DNA from 4 places in the Ectopseudomonas hydrolytica genome. Region 3 is predicted to be linked to each of the others. Evidence: predicted binding sites of a transcription regulator. Region 3 holds the regulator's gene; each other region holds the start of a gene.

Region 1 (6,011 bases), 610 kb from region 3:
CGCCCCGGCATTCGCCCCGCGCCCTATCTGGCGCGAGCGCACTGGGTCAGCATGAGCGCCCGCCAGCTACCGCTTGGCGACCAAGAGCTGCGCCAGTTGCTGACCCGTTCCCATCAGTTGGTGGTACGCCGACTGCCCAAGCGCCTGCAGCCCGGTCTGCTACTGGACGAATAGCGGGATATGGCGGGCGACGTAGGCGCCGTCGAGCAGCAGCCAATCGATCCACAACAGTTGATGCGCCGCGACGATCAGCCAGAACAGCGCCTGATAGGAGGCCTTGCGCGTCTTGTGGCGGAAGGTCTGCTGAGCGACCAGCGCACCCGGCCAGCCACCGATCAGCTCCACCAGATGCAGGGTGTTTTCCGGCGTGCGTCGGCCGCCACTCTGAGCGCTGCGTTTATCCAGCCAGTACTGCAGGAAACTCAGCAGGCTGGCCAGCAGATAAAGCGGCAATATCCACCAGAGCCCCTTGCCGAACAGCGTCACGCAGCCGAGCAATGGCAGGATGCACAGCAAAGCGAGCACCAAGGCCTTGCTGGAAAAGTTATGGATGGAGCCTTGAGTCGATGATCGGTGTGTGGATTTGGCAGCAGCCTTGCGCACTACCGGTGCCGCCGTGCCGGGCGTTTTCGGTTTGCGCCGGATCGCCGGCCGATCAAGGCTCAGTTCACCGGCCAGGCGCAGGTGTTCGGCACGCGGCCGACCGCGCGGATCACGCCCGGCGACGAACAGCACCTCGTCACCCGGCTGCGGGCGGCGGTCGCCGCGCATCGCCGAGATATGAGCGAAAACCTCGGCTCCACCGTCTTGCGGCTGGATGAAACCAAAACCCTTGGCGTCATCCCAACTTCTCAGGCGCCCTTTGCGTTCGTTGCCGCTCACGGTTGCGCCGTGCTCCAGTCGATCAGGTGCAGTTGCCAGGTGGCGAGAATCACCAGACCGAAGGCAATGCGGTACCAGGCGAACACGGCATAGCTGTGATTGGCGATGAACTTGAGCAAGGCGCGCACGGTGATCATCGCCACGATGAAGGTGCTGACGAAGCCGATGGCAAAAATCGGCAGATCGCTCCACTGCAGGATGTCGCGGTACTTGAACAGCGAGTAGACCGTGGCGGCGATCATGGTCGGCATCGCCAGAAAGAAGGAGAACTCCGTGGCCGCCTTGCGCGACAGGCCGAACACCAGCCCGCCGATGATGGTCGCCCCGGAACGGGATGTTCCCGGAATCAGCGCCAGGCATTGCGCGAAGCCGACCTTCAGCGCCAGCTTCCAGGTCATGTCATCGACCGACTCGGCCTGGATGGCGTGCTCACGTTTCTCCGCCCAGAGCATGATGATGCCGCCCACGATCAAGGCGGTGGCCACCGTGATCGGATTGAACAGCCAGTGTTCGATCAGATCGGCAAAGGCCAGGCCGAAAACCACAGCCGGAATGAAGGCCAGCAGCAGGTTGAAGGTGAAGCGCTGCGCACGCGGCTCGCTGCGCAGCCCCAGCACCACACCGAGCACCCGCGCGCGGAATTCCCACATCACCGCCAGAATGGCGCCGAGCTGGATGATGATCTTGAACGCTGTAGCGGTTTCTCCGTTGAAGCCCAGCAGATCGCCGACCACGATCAGGTGACCGGTGCTGGAAATTGGCAAGAACTCGGTCAGGCCTTCCACTATGCCCAGGATCAGGGCCTGAAAGGCCATCCAGATATCCATCGATTCCCCCAAACGCGGCAAGTGCCTTACGAGTAAAACTGAAGCAAAAGTCCCGGCCCTGGGACACAGCCCCGTCGCACAGGTTCCTTGCGACGGCGCGCCCGGCGACTATTCAGTTTTTTGCCGAGCGGCCGAGATGCTAACAGACAACTAACATGAATGATGCGTCGAGGTGACAGCGCTGCCCAATAGCCGTTCCAGACGCCTCAGCCCGACAATTACAACAATCAGGAATTTCTTCATGAACAGTTTGCGTAGTCTTCCCATCAGCCGTCGTCTGTGGCTGATTCTGGCGCTGGCCATCCTGATGTTGGTGCTTCAGGGCGCCTATATGCTGCGGCAGATCAATCTCGATCTGTACGCCAGCAAGGCCGAGAAGACCGAGCACGTGGTGCAGAGCGCGGCCGGCATCCTCAAGCATTACCAGGGCCTGGAAAGCGCCGGCAGCCTGAGCCGCGAGGAAGCGCAGAAGCAGGCGATGGAAGTCATCCGCGGTCTGCGCTACGACGGCCAGGAGTACTTCTGGATCAATGACCAGACCCCGGTCATGCTCATGCATCCGATGAATGCCAAGCTCGAGGGGCAGAACCTTTCCGGTTTCAAGGATCCGGACGGCAAGGCGCTGTTCAACGAGATGGTCGCCATCACCCGCAGCCAGGGCGCTGGCCAGGTCGACTACCGCTGGCCGAAACCTGGCGCCACTGACCCGGTACCGAAGATCTCCTACGTCGAACTCTTTCAGCCCTGGGGCTGGATCATCGGCTCCGGCGTGTATGTGGACGATGTCCAGGCCGAATTCAGGACGCAGGCGATGCGTGCGGTGGGCATGGGTCTGCTGATCGTGCTGCTGCTGACCGCTCTGGTCGTGCTGATTACCCGCAGTATCGCGCAGCCCTTGCAAATAGCGGTAGACGCCATGGCCAACATCGCCAGCGGTGAAGGCGATCTGACCCGCAACCTCGACACTCATGGCCGCGACGAACTCACTGCCCTGGCCACGCATTTCAATGCCTTTACCGACAAGCTGCGTCGGGTGATCGGCCAGCTGCTCGAATCCGCCGGCTCGCTGGATCAGGCCGCGCGCTCGCTGGGTGACATTTCCAGCGAAGCACAGCGACACAGCCAGCAACAGGCGCAGCAGATGGAGCTGGTGGCCACGGCGGTCAACGAAGTGACCTATGGCGTGCAGGACGTGGCGAAGAACGCCGAGCATGCCTCCAGCGAAATGCATACGGCCGAAGAACAGGCCAGCCAGGGCCAGCAGAACATCAATGCCAGCCTGCGCCAGATCGACCAGCTTTCCGGGACCATCGACAAGGCCGTGGAGGTGATCCAGTCGCTGGCCAGCGAAAGCACGCAGATCGGCAGCGTGCTGGAGGTGATCCGCTCGATCGCCGAACAGACCAACCTGCTCGCCCTGAATGCCGCCATCGAAGCGGCCCGCGCCGGCGAGCAGGGTCGCGGCTTCGCCGTGGTCGCCGACGAGGTCCGCTTGCTGGCACAGCGCACGCAGCAGTCCACCGCCGAGATCCAGGGCATGATCGAACGCCTGCAGAGCAATTCCGAGGCGGCGGTCAAGGTCATCCATGACAGCAGCCGTGCGTCACAATTAACGGTGGAACAGGCAAGCCAGGCTGGCGAAAGTCTGGCGCAGATCGCACAATCGCTGCGCAATCTGACCGGGCTCAACGCCTCGATCGCCAGCGCCACCCTGCAGCAGTCGCACGTGGTGGAAGACATCAATCAGAACGTCACGCAGACGGCCGCTCTCGCCCATAACACGGCCGAAGCCGCCGAACAGTCGAGTGCGGCCAGCCAGCATCTGAAACAGCTGGCCGATCAGCTCGGTCGCCTGCTGGGACAGTTCCGCATATGAGAAAAGCATGAGCAGCATGGAGCACCAGGAGGTCGACTTCAGCCGACCGCAGAATCAGGATCTGATCTGGGACCTGGACAGCATGGCCCGCCGCGAGCTGGCCGAGCGCTTCATCAAGCTGTTCGAGAATCGCTTGTGCGTCTATTCCGAGTCGGTGGGCCAGCTGTATACCAACTACAGCCTGCACTTCCCCACCGATCTCGGCCGCAAGATGGTGGTGCTGCCCAACCCCTATGCCTTCCACGACACCCTGCACGGCATCGAGAGCCAGGCCATTCGCAAGACCGGCCTGTGCGTGCTGCCGGGCAAGGTGCTGGGCAAGCCGGGCCTGCTGCTCAGCACGCAGATCAAGGACGGCGGCCCCACGCCCAAGACGATGCCCTTCAAGCCCGCGCTGGCGCAGATCATCAGCAACCAGAAGAAGATTGGCGACGTCTTCCTGCCGGTGCTGATGAAGGGCGACCTGCGCGAGTTCGACCAGCAGATGCCATATCTCCATCTGCACCGCCTGCAACTGGCGCGCCTGCCGCGATTGTCCAGCTTCGAACGCGAGGACATCCAGCAGACCATCACCCGCAAGCTGCTGATGCTCTACCGGCAGGCCGACAGCCTGGTGTGCTGAGGTCGGGCAGATCAGTACAATCGCTCCCTTTTCCTGACGAGGGCGCCAGATGTCCTGGCTCGAACTGATTGCCGCCGGGCTCGGCATCCTTGCGGTCTGGCTGACGGTGCGGCAGAACCCCTGGTGCTGGCCCATCGGCCTGATCATGGTGCTGCTCTACGCCTGGCTGTTCTACGACTGGCGGCTGTATTCCAACCTTCTGTTGCAGGTGCTGTTCGCTGCGTTGCAACTCTATGGCTGGTGGCAATGGACCCGCGGCGGCGAGCGGCATGACGGGCGCACCGTCAGTCGCCTGCGGCCGGCCGGCGTGCTCACGGGGCTGCTGGCGGGCAGCATCGGCGCGCTGGCGCTGGGCTACCTGATGGCCACCCATACCGATGCCAGCTCGCCCTGGCTGGACGCCGCTCTCACCGCCTTCAGTCTGGTCGCACAGTTATGGATGGCGCAGAAGCGCCTGCAGTGCTGGGCACTGTGGGTGGTGGTGGACCTGTGCTACGTGGCGTTCTTCCTGCACAGCGGCCTGTACCTGACCGCCGCGCTGTACGCCGCGTTCACCCTGCTGGCCATCAGCGGCTGGCTGAGCTGGCGTCGCGACCCGGCCATCTGGGGCAGTCGATGAAGATTCTGGTATTGACTGGACCGGAATCCAGCGGCAAGAGCTGGCTGGCAGGCGAGATACAGGCACGCTTCGGCGGCGTGGTGGTGGGCGAATACGTGCGCCACTTCATCGAACGCGAGCAACGCGACACCTGCTACGCCGATATCCCGGCCATCGCCCGCGGCCAACTGGCCTGGGAAGATGCTGCCCGCGCAGCGGCGCCGGCCTTGCTGATCCTCGACACGCATCTGCTGAGTAACATGCTGTGGAGCCACAGCCTGTTCGGCGACTGCCCGGCCTGGCTGGAGCAGGAGCTGTGCGCGCGCCAGTACGACCTGCATCTGCTGCTCGATCCGCAGGGCGTGCCCTGGGTGGAAGATGGCCAGCGCTGCCAGCCGCAATTGCAGGAGCGCCTGGCCTTTCATCAGGCCTGTCGACATTGGCTGACCAGCAACGATCAGCCCTTCTGCGAACTGACCGGCGGCTGGACGGCGCGCCGGCAGGCTGCGCTGGAGAAGGTTGCCGAGCTGCTGGGCTCAGCGAATCAGCACACTGGCCCAGGCCAGTAGCAGACTGCCGCAGACCACCAGCGTCAGGGGTGTGCGTAACGCCGGATACCACTGCGGCGCCAGCCCGACCCGCACCGCATGCATGTCGGCCAGATAGAGGCCGATGAAGGCGAAGAGGAAGATCGGCAAGGTGAAGGCCATGGGCAAGCCACTGGCCAGCGCCGCCCAGCCGAGCATCGGGGGGATCACCGACAGGCCAAGCTGCAGCTGAGCGTTCTCGTCGGTCTCCTCCGCACGCATCGCCAGGCCCCAGTGAATGGCGCCCATGAAGGCGAGAATCACTGCAGCGAAATCCAGCAGTGCGTTCAGCACGAACGGCCGCCAGCCCAGCGGAATCACCCAGATGCCCAGTGCGCCGCCCACGAAAGGCACCAGGCCGGCATAACCCAGCAGCATGGCAAGTTTCGGGGGCTTATCGGCATCGAACGGGTGCATGGCAATCTCCTTGGCGAAACATTCGCTGAGCACCTTAACAGTGTTTCGCCGACGATACAGCCGAAGGCTGTCAGCGCAGGCGATGCTTGTGCAGCAGCCGGTAGAAGGTCGGGCGGGAAATACCCAGGGTGCGGGCCGCCTGGCTCATGTTGTTGGCATGGCGCGCCAGGGCATCGTTCAACGCCTGGCGCTCGGCCCGCAG
Region 2 (6,011 bases), 200 kb from region 3:
AGGGCGTGGGCGTAACGCACCAGCACGTCGAGGGCATAGTCGATACGGGCGCGGATGCGCTCGTCGGCCTCGTCCACCGGCTGCGGACCGTTCAGTACCTTCTCCACCTGGCGCACGATCAGGTGCTCCGGCAGATAGCACAGGCGGCAGTTCTTGTAGCTCGAGGCGCGCAGCTCGCTGATCGGATAGGCGCCACCGATGCCGGAGGAAACGCCCACCAGCAGGCCCGGCTTGTGCGCCAGCTCGGCCTTGCTGGCGTAGATGAAGAAGTTCTTGATGGCCGGGCAGGCCATGCCGTTCCACTCCGGTGCGATGATCACCACGGCGTCGGCGGCTGCCAGCTGCTGCTGATACATGGCCCAGGGGCCGGCATCTTCGGCGGGCCACAGCGGCAGCGGGGCCAGACCCAGATCGATGATGCTGCTGGTGTCCTGGCTGGTATAGCCCAGCTCGATCAACCGCTGGCGCAGCACCCGCGCGACCTTCCCCGATTGGCTGTTGTTGCGGCTGGAGCCGGCGACCAAGGCGATATTGAGCATGCTGCTTCCCCCGAAAAAAGAACGCAGGCTAGGCGATAGCCTGCCTGCGCCGCAAGGGAAGCGCCGCCATGGCGTCATGTCCGCCTCTGCGCCGGCCGGATTTCGGTGCGCACGGCGCACCCTACGGGTGTCAGACGCGGAACTGATCCATCAGGCTCTGCTGGTGATTGGCCAGGCGGTTGAGGTTCTGGCTGACCTGCGCCGACTCGTCGGCCTGCGCGGTAATGGCCTCGGTGACGTCGCGGATCGAGGCGACGTTGCGGTTGATCTCCTCGGCCACCGAACTCTGCTCCTCCGCGGCGCTGGCGATCTGCAGGTTCATGTCGGTGATCAGGCTGACGGCCTGACCGATGCGCTGCAGCGCCGCCACGGCCTGGCTGACTTGCTCGACGCTGCCCTGGGCCTGGCGATGGCTGCTGTGCATGGTGCTGACCACCTCACGGGTGCCGTTCTGCAGGCCTTCGATCACCTGGCGGATTTCTTCGACCGAATCCTGGGTGCGTTTGGCCAGATTGCGCACCTCATCGGCGACCACCGCGAAGCCGCGACCGGCCTCGCCGGCACGGGCCGCTTCGATGGCTGCGTTGAGGGCGAGCAGGTTGGTCTGCTCGGCGATCGAGCGAATCACCTCGAGCACCGAGCCGATCTGCTCGCTGCTGCTGGCCAGGCCCTCGACTTCCTGCATGGCCACGTTCATTTCGTTGGCCAGCAGCTCGATGCTGCTGGTGGTCCTGTCGATCACCTGCAGGCCTTCGCGGCTGGCCTGGTCGGCGTTGCGTGCGGCCTCCGCTGCCTGTGCGGCGTTGTGCGCCACGTCTTGGGCGGTGGCGCTCATTTCCTGGAAGGCGGTGGCCACCTGATCGACCTCACGATATTGCTGCTGCATGCCGGCGCTGGTCTGGCTGGCGATGGCGGCCGACTGGTCGGCGGTGCTGCGCGCATCGAGCACGCTGCTCTTCACGTCGGCGATGATCGGCTGCAGCTTGTCGAGAAAGCGGTTGAACCAGCCGGCCAGCTCGCCCAACTCGTCCTGCCTGGCGTATGGCAGACGACGGGTCAGGTCGCCTTCGCCACTGGCGATGTCCTTGAGCATGGCGGCCACACCGAGAATCGGTCGGGTCACGCCGCGCGCCGTCAGCCACATCAGCAGCAGACCGGCCACCACCGCCAGCAGGCCCATCAGCAGGGCGGTCAGGCTGTCGCTGGCACGGTTGGCATCGAGCTGATGACCGAGCTCGATGGCGCGGGCCAGCAGCACCTTCTCCGGCACCTCGAGCAGCACGCTCCAGGGCTGGGCTTCGGGGATCGGCCTGAACGGGCTGACGACGCGCAGCATGTCGCCGTGATGCAGCTCCGCCTGGCCGCCGGCCTTGATCAGCGCGGCCAGTTCGCTGGCATGCTCGGCATAGGCTCGGGCGACCGGCAGGCTGAGCAGGCTCTGATCGCGGCTGTGGCCGGCGAGCAGGGCGCCGGGGCTGAAGATGCTGATATGGCCCTGGCCGTCGTACAGGTCGCGATTGGCCTCCAGGCTGATCTGCTGCAGGCTGGCCAGGCTGATGTCCACGCCCATCACGCCGATCACCTTGCCGTCCAGTTCCAGGGGGAAGGCGATGCTGGTCATCAGCGTCTGCTGGCCGCCGACCTCGTCGTAGTAGGGTTCCAGCACGCAGGTCTTGCGGGTTTCGCGCGGGCAGGTATACCAGGCGTTGTAGGCGACGCCGTTGGCCCCGGGCGTGGTGTCGCCGAGCAGCTGTTCGGTCATCGATTCGGACTCGAGCTGGCCCGGGGTGGGCTGCGCCCAGTACAACGAGAAACGTCCGGCGTCGTTGCTGCCCAGCTCGGCCTGGTCGGCGAACAGTTCGTCCTTGCCGTCCAGCGCGTTGGGTTCGAATACCAGGTAAAGGCCGAGCAGGGCGGGGTTGGCCTCCAGGCTGGTTCGTACCTGGCGTGTCAGGTCTTCGCGCAGGTCGAAGGCATCGAGAAAGCGTTTCTCGGCCTGTTCGCGCAGGAACAGGATCTGCCGGGAAAAGCCCTTGCCATATTGATAGGCGTCCATGAAGTAGCGCTGGATGCGCATGGCCTGCAGCTCGCCACGCGCCTGCAGACGCAGCTTGGCGCTTTCCTCCAGCATGCTGGAACTGGCCTTGTCTACCAGGGCGGCGCTGCGGCTGGACTGATACTGCGATGCTCCCACCAGCAGGGTGACGATGGCGAGCAGGCAGAGGCCGGCGAGCAGGGTGATCTTCCATTGGATCGAAAGACGGCTGAACAGCATGGTGCGTTCCTTTTCCTCGATGGACTACAGCGGGTTATCGGTGCGCGCAGGCGTTTCTTTATTTTGGTGCAGTGTGGGCGGGATTATGCACGTTTTGCTTTAAATTCTGAACGTCGCACTTTTGACAGGATAGTCCGCGTGCGGCAGAGTACGCGGCTTTTTGCACCGGCTACACCGGTGCCCGTGGTAAGTGGAGCGAGTCATGAACGCAGTGATAGCCGCCGTCGGCATCATGTTGGTCCTCAGCCTGTGCCGGGTGCACGTGGTGGTCGCGCTGATCGTCGGTGCACTGGCTGGCGGGCTGCTGGGCGGCCTGGGCGTGGAGGGCACCTTGAAGGCCTTCAACCAGGGGCTTGGCGGTGGCGCCACGGTCGCGCTGTCCTACGCCTTGCTCGGCGCCTTCGCCGTGGCCATCGCCAAGTCCGGCCTGGCCCATGCCCTGGCGGACAAGGCGCTGGCACTGGTGGGCAGACAGCAAGGCGAGGGCGGTGGCCTGCTCAAGTGGCTGCTGATCGCGCTGCTGCTGGCGGTGGCGATCGCCTCGCAGAACCTGCTACCGATCCATATCGCCTTCATTCCGCTGCTGGTGCCGCCGCTGCTTTACGTGCTGAGCAAGTTGCAGCTCGATCGGCGCCTGATCGCCTGCGTGCTGACCTTCGGCCTGATCACGCCCTACATGTTCCTGCCGGTGGGCTTCGGCGGCATCTTCCTCAACGAGATTCTCCTGGCCAACGTGGCCAAGTCCGGCGTCGACGTCACGGGCATCAGCATCACTCAGGCCATGGCCATTCCGGCGCTGGGCATGCTGGTCGGCCTGCTGGTGGCGGTGCTGTTCAGCTACCGTGGCAAGCGCGTCTACGACCTGCAGAAGATCGCCCAGGCCGAACGGGTCGACGTGCAGTACAACCCGCTGAGCCTGCTGGTGGCGGGCGTGGCCATCGCCGCGGCATTCGTCGTGCAGCTGTGGCTGGACTCGATGATCATCGGCGCCCTGGCCGGCTTCGTGATCTTCTCGGTTTCCGGGGTGGTGCGCTGGAAAGAGGCGGACGGCCTGTTCACCGAGGGCATGAAGATGATGGCCATGATCGGCTTCATCATGATCGCCGCGGCCGGCTTCGCCGAGGTGATGAAGACCACCGGCGAGGTCAAGACCCTGGTGGACAGCGCAGCGGCGCTGATCGGTCACGACAAGGCAGTCGGTGCGCTGCTGATGCTGCTGGTGGGCCTGCTGGTGACCATGGGCATCGGCTCGTCGTTTTCCACCATTCCCATCATCGCCGCGATCTTCGTGCCGCTGGGCGTGCAGCTGGGCTTCAGCCCGCTGGCCATCGTCTGCATCGTCGGCACGGCGGGGGCGCTGGGCGACGCCGGCTCGCCGGCCTCCGACTCGACGCTGGGGCCGACCTCGGGCCTGAATGTCGATGGCCAGCACAACCATATCTGGGACAGCGTGGTGCCCACCTTCCTGCATTACAACCTGCCGCTGCTGGCGTTCGGTTGGGCCGCCGCCATGCTGCTGTGAGGCGCAACTGTACGCCGGATTAAGTTCTCGGCGTCTTGGGTCGCTTAACTCTTCCACGGGGCTGCCGATAGATCGGTAGCCCCGTTTTGTTACTGCCTGGCCCATGAGGAAAAACACGATGCGTCTGACATTGAAAGCCAAGGTGATACTGCTGGCCCTGGTACCGGTAATCCTCTTCGCCCTGGTGCTCAGCGGCACGGCGGCCAGCATCCTGCAGCGTCTGGCCGCGGACGAGGTGGCCGAGACCCGTGAGCGCCTGCTGCAGGAAAAACGCAGCGAACTCGAGCACTACATCCAGATCGCCCTTGGCGCCGTGCGGGGGCTGTACGACGGCGCCAGCCAGGGCGACATGGCCAGTCGCGAGCAGGCCATCGCCATTCTCTCGAAGATCAAGTACGGCGCCGATGGCTACTTCTTCGGCCACGACTCCAACGTGGTGCGCCTGTTCCGCGGCGACAGTCCGGTGGACGTGGGCAAGAGCCTGGCCGACCGCCGCGACCCCAATGGTGTGTACATCAACCGCGAGCTGGTCAACGTGGCGAAGAACAACACCTACTTCGTCAACTATTCCTCGCCGCTGCCGGGCAACGAGTCGGTGCTGGTGCCGAAGCTGGCTTACAGCTACTACCTGCCGAAGTGGGACATGGCCCTGGGCACGGCGCTCAATCTCGATGGCATCGAGGCGCAGATCGCCGAAGTCGAGGTGGAGATCGAGCGGCGTATCGGCACCATCATCACCAGCATCGTGGTGGTGGCGGCGATTCTGCTGCTGGTCTTCGGTGTGGTCGGTGTCTGGCTGGGCAACGCCTTCCTGCGTCCGCTGCAGCAGATCAAGGCCAACCTCGACGACATCGCTGCGGGCGAGGGCGATCTGACCCGACGCTTGCCGATCACCAGCGACGACGAGCTGGGGCAACTGGCCGGCTCCTTCAACCGCTTCGTCGAGAAGGTGCACGGCCTGGTGCGGCAGATCGTCGAGATGACCGGCCAGCTCACCGAACTGGTCGGCCAGGTCTCCGAGCAGGCGCAGCGTTCCGAGCAGGCCATGGCGCAGCAGCGCCACGAGACTGACCAGGTGGCCACGGCGATCAACGAAATGTCGGCAGCCGCCCACGAGGTGGCCAAGAGCGCGCAGAACGCCGCCGAGGCGGCGCAGCAGACCGATCACGAAGGCCAGGCTGCCAAGGGCGTGGTGGATGGCAGCATCCAGCGTATCCACGCACTGGTCGAGGACATTCGCAGCAGCGGCGTGTCGCTCGACAGCCTGCAGCAGGACGTACAGTCCATCGTCAGCGTGCTGGACGTGATCCGCTCCATTGCCGAGCAGACCAACCTGCTGGCGCTCAATGCGGCCATCGAGGCCGCGCGAGCCGGCGAGGCGGGGCGTGGCTTCGCCGTGGTCGCCGACGAGGTGCGTGCCCTGGCCAGCCGCACCCAGCAGAGCACCCAGGAAATCCAGGGCATGATCGACCGCCTGCAGCAGGGCACCCAGGAGGCGGTGACCTCCATGCGCCGCTCCAGCGATGCCGGTGAGGTCACCAGCGAGCAGGCCAACAAGGCTGGCGCCTCGCTGGATGCCATCGCCCACCTGATCGCCACCATCAACGCGATGAACGCGCAGATCGCCAGCGCCGCCGAGGAGCAGACGGCAGTGGCCGAAGAGATCAACCGCAGC
Region 3 (6,011 bases):
GCAAGACCACCACCCTGGCCAAGCTGGCGGCGCGCTACGTGCTTAAGTACGGCGCGCAGCAGGTCGCTCTGGTGAGCATGGACAGCTTCCGTATCGGTGCCCAGGAGCAGCTCAAGACATTGGGGCGTATTCTGGGTGTATCGGTGACCCAGATCGATCCCGGTCAGTCCCTGCTGCAGGCGCTGACGCCGCTGGCCAAGAAGCGCGTGGTGCTGGTCGATACCGCCGGTCTGCCGGGTAACGATCCGGCGCTGCGCCTGCAGCTGGAAAGCCTGGCCTCGGCGCGGATCAAGGCGAAGAATTATTTGGTCCTGGCTGCAACAAGTCAGAGCCAAGTGCTCAAGGCGGCCTACCATAGTTACAAGCGTTGTGGCCTTTCTGGCTGCATACTGACGAAGCTGGACGAGGCCGCGAGCCTGGGTGAGGTTTTGGGTCTGGCTATAGGCCAGCATCTGCCGGTAGCCTATGTCACGGACGGACCGCGGATCCCGGATGATCTGCAGGTGCCGCGTAGTCACCAGCTGGTCAGCCGCGCCGTAGGCCTGCAGACCGCCGAGCCGCCGAGCGAGGATGCCATGGCGCAGATGTTCGCCGGGCTGTACCACAGCCCCGCGCAGCGTGCCGGCTGAAACGGCGAGAATGTAGCACCCTCCCGCGTCATGACGCGGGAGTAAACGGCCACGAGGCCAGGTCGAAGTTAGACAAGGTGTAGAAAGAACATGGGTATGCATCCCGTACAGGTGATTGCGGTGACCGGCGGCAAGGGTGGCGTCGGCAAGACCAATGTGTCGGTGAATCTGTCCATGGCCCTGGCCGATCTCGGCCGTCGGGTGATGTTGATGGATGCCGACCTGGGGTTGGCGAATGTCGACGTTTTGCTGGGGCTGACGCCCAAGCGCACCCTGGCCGACGTGATTGCCGGTGAATGCGATCTGCGCGACGTGCTGCTGCAGGGACCGGGCGGTATCCGCATCGTCCCGGCGGCCTCCGGCACGCAGGCGATGGTCAATCTCTCGCCGATGCAGCATGCCGGCCTGATTCAAGCCTTCAGCGACATCAGCGAGAACCTCGACGTGCTGGTGATCGACACCGCTGCCGGCATCGGCGATGCGGTGGTCAGCTTCGTTCGCGCCGCCCAGGAGATCCTCGTGGTGGTGTGTGACGAGCCGACTTCCATCACCGACGCCTACGCGCTGATCAAGCTGCTCAACCGCGATCACGGCATCAGTCGCTTCCGCGTTCTGGCCAATATGGCCCATAGCCCGCAGGAAGGGCGCAATCTCTTTGCTAAGCTGACCAAGGTGACGGATCGTTTCCTCGATGTCGCCCTGCAGTATGTCGGCGCCGTACCCTACGATGAGTGCGTGCGCAAGGCCGTGCAGAAGCAGCGCGCCGTCTATGAAGCCTTCCCTCGTTCCAAGTGCGCTCTGGCGTTCAAGGCGATAGCTCAGAAGGTCGATACCTGGCCCTTGCCGGCCAACCCCCGTGGCCATCTGGAATTTTTCGTCGAGCGTCTGGTGCAGCAACCGACCGCAGACTCGGCCGTATGACAGCAGCCTCTGGACTTCGTATGTACAACAAGGCGCAGGCGCAGGACTCCCAGCACCAGCTGATCGAACGCTATGCCCCTCTGGTCAAGCGCATTGCTTATCACCTGCTGGCCCGTTTACCGGCCAGCGTGCAAGTCGACGATCTCATTCAGGCCGGCATGATCGGCCTGCTGGAAGCGTCGCGCAAATACGACTCCGGCAAGGGGGCGAGTTTCGAAACCTTCGCCGGTATCCGCATCCGCGGTGCCATGCTCGACGAGGTACGCAAGGGCGACTGGGCCCCGCGTTCGGTGCACCGCAACAGCCGCATGGTCAGCGATGCCATTCGTGTCGTTGAAGCAAGAACCGGGCGAGACGCTAAAGATCACGAGGTTGCGGCCGAACTCCAATTGAGTCTCGAGGATTACTACGGCATCCTTGGCGACACTTTGGGCAGCCGTTTGTTCAGCTTCGACGACCTGTTGCAGGACGGCGAGCATGGCGGTTTGCACGAAGACGCCGGGCACACCCACCTCGAACCTTCGCGGGACCTCGAAGACGAACGCTTCCAGGCGGCCTTGGCCGATGCCATCGCCGGTTTGCCGGAGCGCGAACGTCTCGTGCTGGCGCTGTATTACGATGAAGAACTGAACTTGAAGGAAATCGGCGAAGTGCTGGGGGTCAGCGAGTCGCGCGTCAGCCAGTTGCATAGCCAGTGCGCAGCGCGGTTGCGCTCGCGGCTCGGCGAGTGGCGCGCCAGCTGAGTCGGTTTCACGATTAAAGGGCGTCATTGCGTGTGCAATGCGTTTGGGACTGTACGGAGGTCGACTTGGACAAGAACATGAAAATCCTCATCGTTGACGATTTCTCGACGATGCGACGGATCATCAAGAACCTCTTGCGGGACTTGGGCTTCACCAACACCGCCGAGGCCGACGATGGCACTTCGGCACTGCCCATGCTGCAGAGCGGCAGCTTCGACTTTCTGGTGACCGACTGGAACATGCCCGGCATGACCGGCATCGACCTGCTGCGCGCGGTGCGCGCCGACGAGCGCCTCAAGCACCTGCCGGTGTTGATGGTTACCGCCGAAGCCAAACGTGACCAGATCATCGAAGCGGCACAGGCCGGCGTGAACGGCTATGTGGTCAAGCCCTTCACCGCCCAGGTGCTGAAGGAAAAGATCGAGAAGATCTTCGAGCGGGTAAACGGCTGATGTCAGCCGCGAGGGTGCTATGGAACACGATGACTCCACGCTGGGTGACCTCGAGTCGACCCTGAAAAGCAACGCCCGCGAGCTGGTCGATAGCCTGGAACAAGGCAACTTCGGCGCTGCGGTGCAACTGATCAACGAGCTCAACAAGGTCCGCGATCGCGGCCTGTACCACGAGGTCGGCAAGCTGACCCGGGAGCTGCACAACGCCATCGTCAATTTCCAGCTCGACCCGCGCATGCCGCATGCCCAGGAGCTGTCGCAGATCGCCGATGCCACCGAGCGCCTGAACTATGTCGTGACCATGACCGAGAAGGCCGCCAACCGCACCATGGATCTGGTGGAGCAGAGCGCGCCGCTGGTCAACGACCTCAGTGACGAGGCGCAGAGCCTGAGCGCGGAGTGGGGCCGTTTCATGCGCCGCGAGATGGGCGCCGAGGGCTTTCGCGAGCTGGCCAAGCGTATCGAGTTGTTTCTCGCTCGCAGCGAGCGTGACAGCAACAAGCTGTCCGCTCATCTCAACGACATCTTGCTGGCGCAGGACTACCAGGACCTGACCGGCCAGGTGATCAAGCGCGTCACCCAGTTGGTGACCGAGGTGGAAAGCAACCTGCTCAAGCTGGTGCTCATGGCCAGTCAGGTCGACCGTTTTGCCGGTATTCAGCACGACCATGAAGTGCTGCGCGCCGAACAGGAAAAATTAAAAGAGCCATCCCGGGGTGAAGGTCCGCAGATTCATGCCGATAAGCGTGATGACGTCGCCTCCAGTCAGGACGATGTCGACGACCTGCTGTCCAGTCTTGGATTCTAAGGAGCACCCCCTATGAGCTTCGGCGCCGATGAAGAGATCCTCCAGGATTTCCTGGTAGAGGCCGGCGAGATTCTCGAACAGTTGTCCGAACAGCTCGTGGAGCTGGAAAGCCGACCGGACGACATGAACCTGCTCAACGCCATCTTCCGCGGTTTCCATACCGTCAAGGGCGGGGCGGGTTTCCTCCAGCTCAACGAGCTGGTGGAGTGCTGCCATATCGCCGAGAACGTCTTCGACATCCTGCGCAAGGGTGAGCGTCGCGTCGACTCGGAATTGATGGACGTGGTGCTCGAAGCTCTGGATGCCGTCAACGGCATGTTCGGCGAGGTGCGCGAGCGGCGCGAACCGACTCCGGCCACGCCGGAACTGCTGGCGGCACTGTCGCGTCTGGCCGAGCCCGCTGGTGCCGAGGCGGCTGCCCCCGCACAGGAGCCGGAAGCGGAGCCGGAACCCGCTCCGGTTTCCGCGCCTGCCGCCTCCGGCGACATCACCGACAGCGAGTTCGAGCAACTGCTCGATGCGCTGGGCGATGCGCCCGCTGCTGCCCATGGCGCCGAAAGCAGCGCCGCCAGCGACGAAATCACCGACGACGAATTCGAATCCCTGCTCGATCAGCTGCACGGCAAGGGCCAGTTCTCCGGCACGGTTGAAACCGCCGCCGATACCGCCGTGGCGACGGCGTCTGCCGCTTCCGCCGCCAGCGACGAAATCACCGACGACGAATTTGAAGCCCTGCTCGATCAGTTGCACGGCAAGGGCCAGTTTTCCGCGGCAGCCGAGGCAGCCGCTCCCGCCGCTGCCGTAGCCGGTGCTGCGGCAGCGGCCGGCGATGACATCACCGACGACGAGTTCGAGTCGCTGCTCGATGAGTTGCACGGCAAGGGCAAGTTCGTGCCGCCGCCGGTTTCCGCACCTGCCGCCGCGCCCGCAGCCAAACCGGCCGCCGCGGCCAAGCCAGCGGCTGCGGCAAAACCTGCTGCGGCCAAGGCCGAGCCGGCTGCCGCGCGCACCCCGGCGGCGCCTGCGCCGGCTGCCGACAAGGCGCCCGCCGCGAGCGAAGCGGAAACCACGGTGCGCGTCGATACCGCGCGTCTGGATGAAATCATGAACATGGTCGGCGAGCTGGTGCTGGTGCGTAACCGCCTGGTGCGCCTGGGCCTGAACAGCGGCGATGAAGCCATGTCCAAGGCCGTTTCCAACCTCGACGTGGTGACGGCCGACCTGCAGACCGCGGTGATGAAGACCCGCATGCAGCCGATCAAGAAGGTCTTCGGCCGCTTCCCGCGCCTGGTCCGTGATCTGGCACGTAACCTCAAGAAGGAAATCAACCTCGAGCTGGTGGGCGAGGAGACCGACCTGGACAAGAACCTGGTCGAGGCCCTGGCCGACCCGCTGGTGCACCTGGTGCGCAACGCCGTCGACCATGGCGTGGAAACCCCGGAAGAGCGCGAGAAGGCCGGCAAGGCCCGCGCCGGCCGCGTGGTGCTGTCCGCCGAGCAGGAAGGCGACCACATCCTGCTGTCGATCACCGATGACGGCAAGGGCATGGATGCCGACGTACTGCGTGCCAAGGCCGTGGAGAAGGGCCTGCTGGACAAGGACGCCGCCGATCGCCTGAACGAATTCGAATGCTACAACCTGATCTTCGCCCCGGGCTTCTCGACCAAGACCGAGATCTCCGACGTGTCCGGCCGCGGCGTCGGCATGGACGTGGTGAAGACCAAGATTTCCCAGCTCAACGGCACGGTCAACGTGTTCTCGCAGAAGGGCCAGGGCTCGAAGATCGTCATCAAGGTACCGCTGACCCTGGCGATCATGCCGACGCTGATGGTGATGCTGGAAAACCAGGCCTTCGCCTTCCCGCTGGTCAACGTCAACGAGATCTTCCACCTCGACCTGTCGCGCACCAACGTGGTCGACGGTCAGGAAGTGGTCATCGTGCGCGACAAGGCGCTGCCGCTGTTCTACCTCAAGCGCTGGCTGGTGCCGCAGGCCTTCCATGAGGGCCAGCGCGAAGGCCATGTGGTGATCCTCACCGTGGGCAGCCAGCGCATCGGTTTTGTCGTCGATCAATTGGTCGGCCAGGAAGAAGTGGTAATCAAGCCGCTGGGCAAGATGCTCCAGGGCACGCCCGGCATGTCCGGCGCCACGATTACCGGCGACGGTCGCATCGCGTTGATTCTCGACGTACCGAGCATGCTCAAGCGCTACGCTCGACGTTTCTGATGGTTGCGGCCCAGGCATCGCCTGGGCCGTCTAGGAGTGTGTATGGCAGTCAAGGTCTTGGTGGTGGACGACTCCGGTTTCTTCCGCCGGCGCGTTTCGGAAATTCTGTCTGCTGACCCCAGTATTCAGGTCGTGGGTACGGCCACCAACGGGCGGGAAGCCATCGATCAGGCGCTGGCGCTCAAGCCCGACGTGATCACCATGGATTACGAGATGCCGATGATGGACGGCA
Region 4 (6,011 bases), 530 kb from region 3:
GCGCCTCGTCGCCATAGCCGACGAATGCGAGGGTGAACTGACCGTCCGGGTAGTCCTTGCGGCGCAGCAGGGTCATGCCCAGCACCTCGGTGTAGAAGGCGATGGACTTGTCCAGATCGCCAACGCGCAGCATGGTATGCAGCAGTCTCATCAGTTTTTCCTCTTCTAAAAGCAGAACCCCGGCTTGTGGCCGGGGTTCGTCTCACAAGGCGCTCAGCTTATCAGATCAGCTTGCGGCCCTTGCCGGCAGCGATGCGCATGCGCAGGGCGTTGAGCTTGATGAAGCCCGCCGCGTCCTGCTGGTTGTAGGCGCCGCCGTCTTCCTCGAAGGTGGCGATGTTGGCGTCGAACAGCGAATCGTCGGACTTGCGCCCGGTGACGATGACGTTGCCCTTGTACAGCTTCAGGCGCACCACACCGTTCACGTTGGCCTGGGAGGCGTCGATCATCTGCTGCAGCATCAGACGCTCCGGGCTCCACCAGAAACCGTTGTAGATCAGGCTGGCGTACTTGGGCATCAGCTCGTCTTTCAGGTGGGCCACTTCGCGGTCGAGGGTGATCGACTCGATGGCGCGGTGGGCCTTGAGCATGATGGTGCCGCCGGGGGTCTCGTAGCAGCCGCGCGACTTCATGCCGACGTAGCGGTTCTCGACGATGTCCAGGCGACCGATGCCGTTCTCACCGCCGATGCGGTTCAGCTCGGCCAGCACCTGGGCCGGGGTCATCGCCTTGCCGTCAATGGCGACGATGTCACCGGCCTGGTAGGTCAGCTCGATGTAGGTCGGGGTGTCCGGCGCCGCTTCCGGCGACTTGGTCCAACGCCACATGTCTTCTTCGTGCTCGGTCCAGGTGTCTTCCAGCACACCGCCCTCGTAGGATATGTGCAGCAGGTTGGCGTCCATGGAGTACGGCGACTTCTTCTTGCCGTGGCGCTCGATCGGGATGGCGTGCTTCTCGGCGTAGTCCATCAGCTTCTCGCGCGACAGCAGGTCCCACTCGCGCCAGGGGGCGATGACCTTGACGCCCGGCTTCAGGGCATAGGCGCCCAGCTCGAAACGCACCTGGTCGTTGCCCTTGCCGGTGGCGCCGTGGGAGATGGCGTCAGCGCCGGTCTCGTTGGCGATCTCGATCAGGCGCTTGGCGATCAGCGGACGGGCGATGGAGGTACCCAGCAGGTACTCGCCTTCGTAGATGGTGTTGGCGCGGAACATCGGGTAGACGAAATCGCGGACGAACTCTTCGCGCAGGTCGTCGATGTAGATTTCCTTGACGCCCAGGGCCTGAGCCTTGGCGCGGGCCGGCTCGACCTCCTCGCCCTGGCCGAGATCGGCGGTGAAGGTCACCACTTCGCAGTTATAGGTATCTTGCAGCCACTTGAGGATCACCGAGGTGTCCAGGCCACCGGAATAGGCCAGAACTACCTTTTTGACGTCCGCCATGCCATCACTCCACGGGTTGTACGGTAAAACCGGTGATTCTACTGACCCCGCGGGCCAATTTACAGTGGCGCGACAGCTTGTGACGATGAAGCGACCAAAGCTGCGCTCCGAAGGGTCAGGACGGCGTGCTGCCAGCCGGGTCGGCCGGCGCGGTCGGGGCAGGGTCTGCGGGAGCGCTGGGCGGCGCGACTTCGGCCGGCGCCGCGCGGTCCAGACGCAGGGTGGCACGGCGGTTCTTGGCGCGGTTGGCCTCGTTGTTGTTGGGCACCAGCGGGTAGCGCTCGCCATGAAAACGGACGGTAATCTGCTCCGTCGGCACACCGCCGGCCACCAGATACTCCTGCACGGCCAATGCGCGGCGGCGGGACAGGTCGCGATTGGTCAGGCGATTGCCGCTGTTGTCGGCGTGACCGTCGATCTGGAAGCTGTTGATGCTGGGGTCGGCCTTGACGAAGTCCAGAATGATGTCGAGCTTGGCCTTGGCCATGGCATCCAGTTCGATCCCGCCGCCGGGAAAGCCGATCTGCGCCTGGCGAATCTGCTCGAAGTTGACCGGCAGCAGCTTGGCGGTGCACGCCTGGTATTCCTCGTAGGCCTTGTGGAACTTCACCGGCAGCAGGCGCACCTCGAGGTTGTCGCCGCCATTGAGGGTGCGGTGACGCACCAGCGGGCTACGCCCTTCCAGCAGACCGGTGAGCAGCCGCGCACCCTGCTCCTGCGAGCTATTGAACGGCACCTCGCCGTTGCCAACACTGACCACGCCGAGATTGATGTCACCACGCCCCGGTTGCCAGGGCGCCGCTGCCGCCAGCAAGGTCGCCGAGCCGGCGCCCATCCAGCGCTCGCGCGCCTTGAGACGGAAGGTCACCTGCTCACCGGCACGGCGCACGAACTCGCCGCTGCCGAAGTTGCTGATCGACTGACTGAGGCGGCACTCGAACTGATCGCCCTCTACCTTCCATTCCACCTGCTCGATCCGCGTCTGGAAACTGATGGCGTGCGCCGACAGGCACAGAGGCATGCTCGCCAGCAGGCTGATGAGAAGAGATTGGGGCGCACGCACGGTCGGCTCCAGGAAAACGTCGTTCGCTTTGCTATCGGTACGAGCGCGGAAAACTGTAGGGGCGAATTCGTTCGGGAAAGCGCAGAACTCAGCGCAGCGCCAAGGCGAACAAATTGCCTGGCGCACCCTCACAGCGCATTTTCCGACGGTTTCCGGTAGCATTCCGCTCACGTTTTACCCGCCTGGAAACCCCCATGTCCGACCGCCTGACTCTCCTGCGTCCCGATGACTGGCACATTCACCTGCGCGATGGTGCGGTGCTGCCACACACCGTCGGCGATGCCGCGCGCACTTTCGGCCGCGCCATCATCATGCCCAACCTGGTTCCGCCGGTACGCAATGCCGCCGAGGCCGACGCCTATCGCCAGCGCATTCTCGCTGCGCGCCCGGCCGGCAGCCGCTTCGAGCCGCTGATGGTGCTCTACCTCACCGACAACACCAGCCCCGAGGACGTCCGCGCGGCCAAGGCCAGCGGCTTCGTGCATGCGGCCAAGCTCTATCCGGCCGGTGCCACCACCAACTCCGACTCGGGCGTCACCAGCATCGACAAGATCTTCCCGGCGCTGGAAGCCATGGCCGAAGTCGGCATGCTGCTGCTGGTGCATGGCGAGGTGACCCGCGCCGAGATCGACGTGTTCGACCGCGAAAAGGCCTTCATCGACGAGCATCTGACCCGCGTGGTCGAGCGCTTCCCCACGCTGAAAGTGGTGTTCGAGCACATCACCACCCGTGACGCGGTGCAGTTCGTCGAGGCGGCCTCGGCCAACGTCGGCGCCACCATCACCGCGCACCACCTGCTGTACAACCGCAACCACATGCTAGTTGGCGGTATTCGCCCGCACTTCTACTGCCTGCCGATCCTCAAGCGCAACGTGCACCAGGAAGCCCTGCTCGACGCGGCCACCAGCGGCAACGTCAAGTTCTTCCTCGGCACCGACTCGGCTCCGCACGCCAAGCACGCCAAGGAAGCCGCCTGCGGCTGCGCCGGCTGCTACACCGCCTTCGCCGCCATCGAGCTGTACGCCGAGGCGTTCGAACAGCGCAAGGCGCTGGACAAGCTGGAAGCCTTTGCCAGCTTCCACGGCCCGGACTTCTACGGCCTGCCGCGCAACAGCGACAGCATCACCCTGGCGCGTGAGGAATGGACCGTGCCGGCCAGCCTGCCGCTGGGCGACAACAGCGTGGTACCGCTGCGTGCCGGCGAAACCCTGCGCTGGAAGCTGCTGGAGGGCCAGGCGTGAGCGAAGACAGCTACGACGACGAGCTCGAACCCAGCCTGCCTGCCGGCCCGCGCACCCCGATGGCCGCGCGCTTTCGCGGCTACCTGCCGGTGGTAGTGGACGTCGAGACCGGTGGCTTCAATTGCGCCACCGACGCCCTGCTGGAAATCGCCGCGACCACCATCGCCATGGACGAGGGCGGCTTTCTCTATCCGGATCACACGCACTTCTTCCGCATCGAGCCCTTCGAGGGCGCCAATATCGAGGCGGCAGCGCTGGAGTTCACCGGCATCAAGCTCGATCACCCGCTGCGCATGGCGGTGAGCGAGGAGCATGCCCTGGGCGAGATCTTCAAGGGCCTGCGCAAGTCGATCAAATCGGCCGGCTGCAAGCGCGCCATCCTGGTGGGCCACAACAGCAGCTTCGATCTGGGCTTTCTCAACGCCGCGGTGGCGCGTTGCGGAATCAAGCGCAACCCCTTCCATCCCTTCTCCAGTTTCGATACCGCCACCCTGGCCGGCCTCGCCTACGGCCAGACCGTGCTTGCCAAGGCCTGCCAGGCCGCCGGCATCGAGTTCGATGGCAAGGAGGCGCACTCGGCGCGCTACGACACCGAAAAGACGGCCGAGCTGTTCTGCGGCATCGTCAACCGCTGGAAGGAAATGGGCGGCTGGGACGAGTTCGATCAGTAGGGGCAACCCGCTCATGAAAAAACCGGCGCACGCCGGTTTTTTCATATCAGGCCTGGGGCCTGCACCGTTCGTCAGGAGATGCGAGCATTCGCAATCGATCTTTGACAAGCATTCTCATTAACATTAGTATCCGACCCATCGAACAGAACTACCAAGACGAGCCTTGCTTATGTACGTCTGCCTCTGTGAAGGTGTCACCGATACGCAAATCCGCGACGCGGTCTATGAAGGCTGCTGCAGCTACCGTGAAGTCCGCGGCACCCTGGGCATCGCCAGCCAGTGCGGCAAGTGCGCCTGCCTGGCCAAGCAGGTGGTACGCGAGACCATCGCCGAAGTGCAGAGCAGCCAGGCCAGCCTGGCCTACCCCGCCGGTTTCGCGGCCGCCTGATAGATGAATGAAACAAAAAACCGGATCGAATGATCCGGTTTTTTTTCGCCCGAACGTTGGTCGCGCGCGAAGGCTACAGGCCGTCGCGCTCCACATGGTCGAGGTTCACCGCCTCGCCCGGCTTGGCGTGCAGCTTGGCGCGGATGTCCTCGAAGATCGCGTCATACTCCTTGTGCGCACGCATGATCGGGCTGTTGTTGGGGTGCAGACCATGCTTGGCCACCAGCCGGGATATCACGCTGGCGAAGTTGAAGGCTGTATCGCGGTGCATCTCGAAGACTTCCTCGAAGGCCTTGCCGTCGATCTCGCCCACCAGGCGCCCATGCAGCATGGGACCCTCCGGGGAGTCCTTGCGGACCTCGTAGTAGAAATCGATGCTGTACGCCGGCTGCCCGCCCAGGCCAGGCGGATTGCTGCGGTGCAGATGGCCAGGTTCGAACATGGTCCCCTCCTTTGAAACTGCGCGTCTGGAACTCCCTGACGGGAGCGTTCGCAGAGTCTAGACCGATCGCCGCTGCGCTGCTGCGCCCTCGTTCAGTGCAGCGTCCCGTCCCCTGCCCTTTCCTGCACCAGCACCCAGGGCGCCACCACCACGGCCCAGAGCTGCGGATCGCGCGTCAGCAGATCTTCGGCACGCGCATCCTCGAGGCGGCCCACCAGCCCCTCGCTCATCCACTGCGCGACACGTGCCTGATCGTTCTCGGCCACGGCCTGCGCGACCGCGACCAGATCCTGATTGCCCTCGACCCAGAGCAACGCGCCACGGGCGAAGAAAGGCTGCAATTCCTGCCAGCGAATCGGCGCGGTTTCGCCAAGCAGCTTGGCATAGAGGGTGCTAGATTGATCCGTCATGGTGTGGCCTGTGTCGATGGCGTGAATGAGGGCGCGCAATGATAGCGTCAGCAGCCCCTCTGGCAACCGCACGACGCTCGCCAACCGACTGAAGCCACGCCGTTTTTCTATACATTCCTTGCAATTACGCGACACCCCCGTGTTTCGCCTCCAGCTACCGGCTTTTCAAGGCGCAAATTCGCGCTCTAAACTGCTCCGGTACAGTTGCCGGAGGCTTTACCGGGATAATGGACCCGGTTCTGCAGCTTCGGCCGCAAGAACTACAACAACGATAAACACAAGAGTGGAGCACTCATGAACAAGGCTACTAAGCAGATTTCCAAGCTGTTCGCGGCAATGGCACTGGCGGGGGCGGCC

The links. Region 3 encodes FliA, which starts transcription of late flagellar genes. Its sites were predicted from a motif close to CTAAAGTTTNNNNNNNNNNNGCCGNTAA; they were not measured.
Region 1: L1F06_RS11990 (methyl-accepting chemotaxis protein) is a predicted target of FliA. The motif match lies at 1,820-1,847, and genes of this name have one in related genera.
Region 2: L1F06_RS13890 (methyl-accepting chemotaxis protein) is a predicted target of FliA. The motif match lies at 2,849-2,876, and genes of this name have one in related genera.
Region 4: L1F06_RS17470 (flagellar protein MotY) is a predicted target of FliA. The motif match lies at 2,534-2,561, and genes of this name have one in related genera.

Annotation. Positions count from the first base shown of each region.
Region 1 is NZ_CP099397.1:2,587,931-2,593,941, forward strand. Features, by position in the region: gene L1F06_RS11975 (MmcQ/YjbR family DNA-binding protein) at 1-174, shown strand, start outside; gene L1F06_RS11980 (DUF1294 domain-containing protein) at 160-882, opposite strand; gene L1F06_RS11985 (undecaprenyl-diphosphate phosphatase) at 879-1,709, opposite strand; gene L1F06_RS11990 (methyl-accepting chemotaxis protein) at 1,951-3,585, shown strand; gene L1F06_RS11995 (hypothetical protein) at 3,593-4,207, shown strand; gene pnuC (nicotinamide riboside transporter PnuC) at 4,257-4,826, shown strand; gene L1F06_RS12005 (AAA family ATPase) at 4,823-5,374, shown strand; gene L1F06_RS12010 (DUF3429 domain-containing protein) at 5,342-5,809, opposite strand; gene L1F06_RS12015 (sigma-54-dependent transcriptional regulator) at 5,880-6,011, opposite strand, start outside.
Region 2 is NZ_CP099397.1:2,997,850-3,003,860, reverse strand. Features, by position in the region: gene L1F06_RS13895 (NADPH-dependent FMN reductase) at 1-539, opposite strand, end outside; gene L1F06_RS13890 (methyl-accepting chemotaxis protein) at 670-2,814, opposite strand; gene L1F06_RS13885 (Na+/H+ antiporter family protein) at 3,017-4,336, shown strand; gene ctpM (methyl-accepting chemotaxis protein CtpM) at 4,455-6,011, shown strand, end outside.
Region 3 is NZ_CP099397.1:3,198,633-3,204,643, reverse strand. Features, by position in the region: gene flhF (flagellar biosynthesis GTPase FlhF) at 1-629, shown strand, start outside; gene fleN (flagellar synthesis regulator FleN) at 720-1,550, shown strand; gene fliA (RNA polymerase sigma factor FliA) at 1,547-2,293, shown strand; gene L1F06_RS14885 (chemotaxis response regulator CheY) at 2,371-2,745, shown strand; gene L1F06_RS14880 (protein phosphatase CheZ) at 2,765-3,553, shown strand; gene L1F06_RS14875 (chemotaxis protein CheA) at 3,566-5,779, shown strand; gene L1F06_RS14870 (protein-glutamate methylesterase/protein-glutamine glutaminase) at 5,822-6,011, shown strand, end outside.
Region 4 is NZ_CP099397.1:3,733,049-3,739,059, forward strand. Features, by position in the region: gene gloA (lactoylglutathione lyase) at 1-151, opposite strand, end outside; gene L1F06_RS17465 (argininosuccinate synthase) at 222-1,439, opposite strand; gene L1F06_RS17470 (flagellar protein MotY) at 1,555-2,502, opposite strand; gene pyrC (dihydroorotase) at 2,697-3,743, shown strand; gene rnt (ribonuclease T) at 3,740-4,414, shown strand; gene L1F06_RS17485 (bacterioferritin-associated ferredoxin) at 4,584-4,802, shown strand; gene L1F06_RS17490 (DUF5064 family protein) at 4,876-5,244, opposite strand; gene L1F06_RS17495 (DUF2288 domain-containing protein) at 5,337-5,654, opposite strand; gene L1F06_RS17500 (branched-chain amino acid ABC transporter substrate-binding protein) at 5,949-6,011, shown strand, end outside.